DNA from 2 places in the Fusobacterium perfoetens ATCC 29250 genome. Region 2 is predicted to be linked to the other one. Evidence: riboswitches for the same ligand, from Rfam matches in the RefSeq annotation. Region 2 holds a riboswitch; the other holds the start of a gene.
What was found. A riboswitch is a leader RNA that binds a small molecule or an ion and turns the genes downstream of it on or off. The one in region 2 is predicted to bind S-adenosylmethionine.
Positions count from the first base shown of each region.

Region 1: it holds a riboswitch for S-adenosylmethionine, as region 2 does, so the genes downstream of both, metF (methylenetetrahydrofolate reductase [NAD(P)H]) here and T364_RS0105205 (methionine ABC transporter ATP-binding protein) in region 2, are expected to answer to the same signal.

Region 1 covers NZ_JHXW01000006.1:54,431-58,862, forward strand. The annotation lists gene T364_RS0103435 (MBL fold metallo-hydrolase) at 1-35, shown strand, start outside; gene T364_RS0103440 (uracil-DNA glycosylase family protein) at 54-677, shown strand; gene T364_RS0103445 (5-formyltetrahydrofolate cyclo-ligase) at 670-1,227, shown strand; gene T364_RS0103450 (YebC/PmpR family DNA-binding transcriptional regulator) at 1,308-2,060, shown strand; SAM riboswitch class I at 2,203-2,308, shown strand; gene metF (methylenetetrahydrofolate reductase [NAD(P)H]) at 2,358-3,242, shown strand; gene metH (methionine synthase) at 3,229-4,432, shown strand, end outside.
Region 2 covers NZ_JHXW01000011.1:81,091-85,522, reverse strand. The annotation lists gene putP (sodium/proline symporter PutP) at 1-508, opposite strand, end outside; gene T364_RS0105215 (hypothetical protein) at 1,096-1,455, opposite strand; gene T364_RS0105210 (deoxycytidylate deaminase) at 1,478-1,921, opposite strand; SAM riboswitch class I at 2,107-2,194, shown strand; gene T364_RS0105205 (methionine ABC transporter ATP-binding protein) at 2,301-3,308, shown strand; gene T364_RS0105200 (methionine ABC transporter permease) at 3,298-3,945, shown strand; gene T364_RS0105195 (MetQ/NlpA family ABC transporter substrate-binding protein) at 3,983-4,432, shown strand, end outside.

The DNA.
Region 1 (4,432 bases), on a different contig from region 2:
CTCAAGATACTGTTACAGAACTTTATAAATTATAATACAATGAGGTGATACTTATGGAAAATAAAAAAGAACTGTGGGAAGATCTTTCTTTTGAGATAAATAAATTTCCTAAAATTCGTGAATCCCTAGAAGAAGATGAGGAAACTTTTGTAGGTAGTGGAAATAAAAATGCTAATCTTCTTTTTATTGGAGATGAAAATGACCTCTATGAAAACGAAGATTTAAAAGTTTCAATAGGCTCTACTGGAGAATTTTTGATAAGACTTTGTGATATGGGAGAATTTATTCCTGAAGATTACTACATAACTACTCTTACAAAATGTAAAATAAAATATAAAGATTTTTTCTCTGATGAACAAGATTTCTTAAAAGAATTACTTCATATGCAAATTGCTCTTATTGAACCAAAAATCATTGTAACTTTAGGACAATATTCAGCTGAGGCTCTACTTGGTAGAGAAGTAGACTTTGTAAAAGAAAGAGGAAAACTTATAGATTGGAAGGCTGGAATAAAAGTTTTAATAACTTATGATGTTAAATATATAAAAGAGGTTCGTGAAAATAGTGGTAAAAAATCTAAAGCACCTCTTGAATTTTGGAAAGATTTACTTCTTGTAAAAAAAGAATTAGATATTTTAAATTCTACTAATAATGAGGAAGAAAGTAACAATGAATAATGAAAGAAAAAATACTCTTAGAAAAGAAATTAAAAGAAAAAGAGAATCTTTATCTTTAGAAGAAAAAAATTTATTAAGTAAAAAAATAATATCTAATTTTTTAAATGAAGATATTTTAAAAAATTCTAAAACTATTATGAGTTATATGTCTTTTAAAAATGAAGTTGAAACCAAAGAATTAAATAATTTTATAAAATCTCAAGGAAAAACTTTAATATTACCAAGAATTATTAATAATGAAATAGTTCCTATAAAAGATGAAGGAAATTTTTTCTCTGGAGTTTTTGGAGTTACAGAACCTATTGGAGAAATTTTTAAAGAAAAAATAGATTTAATAATAGTCCCTGGTATTGTTTTTAACAACTTAGGAGATAGAATTGGTTTTGGAAAAGGGTATTATGATAGATTTCTTTCTAATCCTCTTTATAATGATTCTTTTAAAATATCTCTAGTTTACTCTTTTCAAATAGATAATAGCTTTTCTGGTGATATATTTGATAAGAAAGTTAATAAGCTTATAACAGAAAAAGAAATAATAGAAATTTTATAAGTGGTTAGTTTAAAATATTGAAAATTTTAAATTATTGTGCTAAAATAACTAGAAAGGATTTTTTATTTAGGAGGATTTTAATGTCAGGACATAGTAAATGGAATAACATACAACATAGAAAAGGAGCTCAAGATAAGAAGAGAGCTAGTTTATTCACTAAATTAGGAAAAGAATTAACAATAGCTGCTAGAGAAGGTGGAGGAGACCCTTCTTTCAACCCAAGACTTAGACTTGCTATTGATAAAGCTAAGGCTGGAAATATGCCTAAAGATATATTAGAAAGAGCTATTAAAAAAGGAACTGGAGAATTAGGAGGAGTAGACTATATCGAAATGAGATATGAAGGATATGGACCAGCTGGAACAGCTTTCATAGTTGATGTAGTTACTGATAATAAAAATAGATCTGCTTCTGAAGTTAGAACTGCATTTTCAAGAAAAGGTGGAAACTTAGGAGCTGACGGAGCTGTATCTTGGATGTTCAATAAAAAAGGAGAAATTATTTTCTTAGCTGAACATATAGCTGATTCAGAAGAATTTATGATGGTTGCTTTGGATGCTGGAGCTGAAGATATAATTGAAGAAGATGGAGAATTCCAAGTTTTAACAGACCCAGCTGAATTCCAAAATGTTCTTCAATCTTTAACAGATGCTGGATATAAATATGATGAAGCAGAAATTACTATGATACCAGAAAACAAAGTTGCTATTACTGATTTAGATACAGCAAAAAAAGTTATGGTTTTATATGATGCTTTAGATGATTTAGACGATGTTCAAGAAGTTTACTCTAACTTCGATATTCCAGATGAAATAATGGAACAATTAGACTAATAAAAATTATATTTATAATTAAGAGGAAGATTTCAACTTTTGTTGTTTTCTTCCTTTTTATTTTACTTTAAAAAAATTTTTTCTATAATTAAGTTTATTATTGACATTAAAAACAGCTTATGATAGAATTATTAAAATTATTAATCCATATAGAGAGATTGAAGGACAGGCCTTATGATATCTCAGCAACCTACTGTAAATAGTGTGGTGCTAATTCCTGATAGATGGTAAGTATATACAAATCAAACTTCTTTTATCTATCAGATTAAAAGAAGTTTTTTTATTTTGGAGGTATAAATGAAAATAGCAGAATTATTTACTAAAAAACAACCAACAATATCTTTTGAAGTTTTTCCACCTAATAATATATATACTCTAGAAGATGTTTATCATGCAATTGATGAATTATCCATTTTAAAACCAGATTTTATGAGTGTTACATATGGAGCTGGTGGAAGTACTAGAAGAAATAGTGTGTCTATAGCCTCGAAAATTAAAAATGTAAATAAAATAGAAGCTCTTGCACATCTTACTTGTATAGGGGCTAAGAAAAATGAAATTGATAAAATTTTAGAAGAATTAAAAAACAACAATATTGAAAATATTATGGCTTTAAGAGGAGATATTCCTCAAAATGGAAATATTGAAAAAGGAGATTTTTTATATGCTAGTGATTTAATAAAACATATAAAAACTAAAGAAAATTTTTCAATAGGTGGTGCTTTTTATCCTGAAGGTCATCAAGAAACTAATGATATTTTAGACCTTTTTAATTTAAAAAATAAAATAGAAAGTGGTACAGATTTTTTAATTTCACAAATCTTTTTTGATAATGAAAAATTTTATGAGTTTAAAGAAAAATTAAAAAAATTAAATATAGATATTCCATTAATTGCTGGAATAATGCCAATAACAAATGGTAAACAAATTAGAAAAATAACTTCTATGTGTGGTTGTAGTATCCCTCCAAAATTAAAAAAAATATTAGATAGATATGAAAATAATCCAATAGCCATGAGAGAAGCTGGAATTGCTTATGCTATGGAACAAATTGTAGAATTAATTTCTGATGATGTTTCTGGAATACATATCTATACAATGAATAGAGTAGAGGCTTCTAAAAAAATAATGGAAAATATTGGAAGTATCTTAAGAAAGAGAGATGAAAATAATGGATATTAGAGAAGATTTAAAAAAGAAAGTATTAGTTTTAGATGGAGCTATGGGAACAGCCATTCAAAACTATAATTTAACTTCAGAAGATTTTTTAGGAAAAAAAGGTTGTAATGAAATTTTAAATTTAACTAGACCTGATATTATAAAAGATATACATAAAAAATATATAGAAGCTGGTGCTGATATTTTAGAAACCAACTCTTTTAACTGTAACTGTATTTCTTTAGAAAAATATAAAATAGAAGATAAAGTTTATGAACTTTGTAAAAAAAGTGCTGAGTTAGCTAAAGAAGTAATTAAAGCTAGTAATAGGAAAATATATCTTGCTGGTTCTATTGGACCTACAAGTAAATCTCTTACTATTCCTAGTGGAAAAAATCCTTATGATAGAACTTTGGATTTTGATACTTTAAAAGAAGCATATAAAGAACAAATAAGAGGATTAATTGATGGAGGAGTAAACCTTTTACTTATAGAAACAATTTTTGATGGACTTAATGCTAAGTGTTGTGTAATAGCTGCTGAAGAAATTATGAAAGAAAAAAATATAAAACTTCCTATAATGATTTCTGCTACTGTAAATAAAGAAGGGAAAATATTCACTGGTCAAAGTATTGAATCTCTAATTGTATCTTTAGACAGAGATTCTATTATCTCTTATGGTTTTAACTGTTCTTTTGGAGCCAAAGAATTAATTCCTCTTATTCAAAAATTAGGTAAATTTATTAAAAAGCCAGTATCTTTATACCCTAATGCTGGTCTTCCAAATGAAAATGGAGAATATGATGAAACCCCTGAAATAACAGCAAAACATTTAAAAGAATTAGTAGATAAAAAAGAAATAAATATTTTAGGTGGTTGTTGTGGAACTACTTTTGAGCATATAAGAAAAATATCTGAACTTGTAAAAGAAAAAGAGCCTAGAAAATTTCAAGAGAATTTTAAAATTACTGGATATTTATCAGGAAATGAAATATATAATTTTGAAAATAAATTTACTATAGTAGGAGAAAGAAATAATGTAGCTGGTTCTAAAATTTTCAAGAGTTTGATAGTAGAAAAAAATTATATTAAAGCTTTAGATATTACAAGAAGAGAAATAGAACAAGGAGCTAAAATAATAGATATAAATATGGATGATGGACTCCTTGAATCTGAAATTGAAATGGAAAAATTCTTAAGAATAATTCAAAATG
Region 2 (4,432 bases):
CTATAGTTCCAACTCCTATTAATACAGCTAATTTATAATCAATTCCTAATATACTAGAGAATAATTTTCCAGCTGCTACTATTCCAGAAGATGAGTAAATTGTAAAGAAAAATAAAATTACTATAGCTGAGAATATTCTGATAGTACCTGTATCATCTCCTAACTTTTTACTTAAGAAATTAGGTAGTGTCATACTATCTGTTTCTTCTGTTTGAACTCTCAATTTTGGAGCAAGAATTCTCCAGTTTAGATAAGTTCCTAAAGTAAGTCCTATAGCTGTCCATGTTTGACTCATACCTGTCATATACACAGCTCCTGGTAATCCCATCAATAACCAACCACTCATATCACTAGCTTGAGCTGATAGAGCTGTAACCCAAGACCCCATTCCTCTACCACCTAAAACATAGTCTTCAGCTGTTTCAGTTTTTTTATAAAAATAAATTCCTACTGCCATTAAAAATATTAAATAAATCACAAAAGTTATTAAAGTTTCTGTTGTTGCCATATTATCCTCCATATATTTTAAAAATTTTATTTACTCAGGGTATCAATATTTACTATTCCTTTTATTCTCGGGACTTTTAACATCTATCTTTCACCTCTTTTTCTTAAAAAACAAAAAGCCATTTAGAAATACATCTAAATGGCTTTATAATAACGAAATAAACATTTTATTTTCAATAGCCATAGATGCAAACCTCAGCACAATAAGGATTTGCATCTATGATAACTAAATCATTAATGCAAATCCACTCTAGGTACTGTGGGGTTAACATTAGCTATTAAAAATCTTTTCATGTTTATCTCCTTTCTTTTTAATTTTTATGGAAATATTATATCAGTTTTTTTCTAAAAGTCAAGAAATTATTATATAAACAAATGATTTTTTTAATATTATTTTATTAAATATATTTTTATAATAAATTTTTTATTATAACATATAATAATTTTTATACCTAAAAGGAATATTTTTGAGTTTTGTTTTTCTTAATAACCATAAATTTTTATTTTTTTTATTAATTTAATATTTTTATAAAAATTTTCATTTTAACATATAATCAATTTTATACCTAAAAGGAATATTTTTGGGTTTTATTTTTTTCTTTTAAAGAAATCTTTAAAAGATTTTTTATTGGCATCTCTCATTTGTTTTTCTTCTCTTTGTTGATTTCTATAATTTGACCAATTAGGGTCATTTTTCATATTTTTCTTAAGTTGGCTCATATATCTGTATGTAGCCTTAGCTGAATTATATTTGTAAACAATATTATTTTTAGCATCTCTAACAGTATCAACTATTCCTGTAAAAAAGCTTGTAATATTATGTCCTATTAAAGAAAATCTAGTAGCTTTATATATATGTCCACAAGATGGGCATTTAAATTTTGCTGGTTTATTGATTATTCTCATCTTTTTTTTACAGTTTGGACATTTTATTGTAAGTTTTCTCATTATGTATTTCTCCCCTTTATTACTATTCATCAAAATTTAGAACTATTGTTTTTCTATTTGTTTTTAATTTCCTATATTTTACTCCTGACATATCAAGCATTTTTTTTGAAGCTATATCTGTAGGAGTACCACTATATTTTTCTGATAAAAATACTATCTCTTTTATACCACTTTGAATTATGGCTTTGGCACACTCATTACATGGGAAAAGAGCTACATATAAAGTACAACCTTTTAAATTTTTTGTACTGTTAAGTATGGCGTTTAATTCAGCATGACAAACATAAGGATATTTTGTTTCTAAAAAATCCCCCTCTCTATCCCAAGGAAGTTCATCATCATCACAACCTAAAGGAAGTCCATTGTATCCTACACCAACTATTTTTTTATCCTCAGTAACAATACAAGCTCCTACTTGAGTTCCTGGGTCTTTACTTCTTTTTCCTGAAAGTAGAGCAACTCCCATGAAATATTCATCCCAACTTATATAATCTTCTCTTTTCAAAGTCTACCTCCAATAATAACTTGAAATTTGTTCTCTTTAAGATTATCATACATTATTTTTTTGATTTTTCAAGTTTTTTTTAGATTTTTTTATTTTTCTATTGACAAATATCTTTTTTTATTATATCATAGCTCAAACAAAAAAATAATCCATCAAGAGAAACTGAGGGACTGGCCCTATGATGTTTCAGCAACCTACTATTTTGGTGTGGTGCTAATTCCAGATAGATGGCGATGACCAATAAACAATCGCAATATCCTCTAAGTTATCTTGATGTAGATAATTTAGAGTTTTTTTTTACAATTTTATTTTACACAATCAAAGAAAAGAGGGATGTTAAATGATTTATATTAAGAATGCTAACAAAATATATCCTAATGGTCTTCATGCTGTAAAAAATGTCAATTTACATATTAGTAAAGGAGATATTTTTGGAATAATTGGACTTAGTGGAGCTGGAAAATCTTCTCTTATTAGGCTTTTAAATAGACTTGAAGAGCCTACTAGTGGAGAGATAATAATAGATGGGGTGAATATAGTTTCCCTTGGAAAACAAGAGTTACTTGAAAAAAGAAAGAAAATCGGAATGATATTCCAACACTTCAACCTTTTATCTTCAAGAACAGTGGGAGAAAATATAGCCTTTGCTCTTGAAATAGCTAATTGGAATAAAAAAGATATAGATAAAAGAGTAGATGAACTTTTAGAGCTTGTAGAACTTTCTGAAAAGAAAAATTCTTATCCTAGTCAATTAAGTGGAGGACAAAAACAAAGGGTAGCCATAGCTAGAGCCTTGGCTAATAACCCTGAAATATTACTTTCAGATGAGGCTACTTCAGCCTTAGACCCTAAAACTACAAAATCTATTCTTGAACTTATAAAAAATATACAAAAGAAACTTGGACTTACTGTAGTTATGATAACTCACCAAATGGAAGTTATTAGAGATATTTGTAACAAAGTAGCTGTAATGGCCAATGGAGAAATAGTAGAAACAGGTGGAGTTCACCATATTTTCTCAGCTCCTCAAGCTGAAATAACAAAAGAACTTATATCTAATCTTCCAAATGATAACCAAACTACTGTTGAATTGGTTAAGAGAGAAGGAAAAAGTATTATTAAACTTAAATTCCTTGGTTCTATAGCTGAAGAACCTATACTTTCAAAAGCTATTAAGAAATTTGATATAGATTTTAGTATAATTGGAGGTTCTATTGAAAATCTTTCTACTATGCAAGTAGGACACTTATTTATAGAACTTTCTGGACATTTAGATGAACAAAAAGATGCTATAAACTGGTTCAAAGAAGAGGGAGTTTTTGTGGAGGTGATATACGATGGTATTTAATATGATTCTTACTTCAACTTTAGAGACTTTATACATGGTATTCTTCTCAACTATATTTTCTATGTTAATAGGATTTCCAATTGGTATTCTTCTAGTGGTAACTAGACCAGGAAATATATTAGAAAAACCAACTTTAAATAAATTTTTAGAAGTATGTATCAATACTTTAAGGTCTTTTCCTTTTATTATTCTTATGATTTGTGTATTTCCACTTTCAAGAATAATAGTTGGTACAACTATAGGTGTAACAGCTGCTATAGTACCTCTTTCAATATCAGCAGCTCCTTTTGTAGCTAGAATGGTTGAGGGAGCTTTAAGTGAAATTGACAAGGGACTTATTGAGGCAAGTTCTAGTATGGGAGCAAGTAACTTCACTATAATATTTAAGGTTATGATTCCTGAAACTTTACCTCATCTTATTCATGGTCTTACTGTTACTGTTATAAGTCTTATTGGATATTCAGCTATGGCTGGTACAATAGGGGCTGGTGGACTTGGAGATTTGGCTATAAGATTTGGATACCAAAGATTTAAAACTGACATTATGATTTACTCTGTAATAGTAATTATAATTTTAGTTCAACTTATTCAATCTTTTGGAAACTATCTAGTATATAGAATTAAAAAAAATAGATAATATTTAATTATATAAAAATTTTAAGGAGATGATGTTTATGAAAAAAAACTTTAGACTACTTGCTTTAACTGGATTACTTTCATTAGCTCTTGGAGCTACTTCTTTTGGGGCTACTTTAAAAGTAGGAGCAACTCCTGTACCTCATGCTGAAATATTAGAAGTTGTTAAACCTGAACTAGCAAAAGAGGGAATTGAACTTAAAATAGTAGAGTTTACTGACTATGTAACTCCTAACCTAGCTTTAAGTGATGGGGAGTTAGACGCTAACTTCTTCCAACATTATCCTTATTTAGAAAAATTTGCTGAAGAAAGAAAATTAGACTTAGCTAATGCTGGAAATGTCCATGTAGAACCATTAGGGCTATTCTCTAAAAAATACTCTTCACTTGATGATATTAAAAAAGGGGCAACTGTGGCTATACCTAATGACCCATCTAATGGAGGAAGAGCTTTAATACTTCTTCACAACAATGGAATTATAACTTTA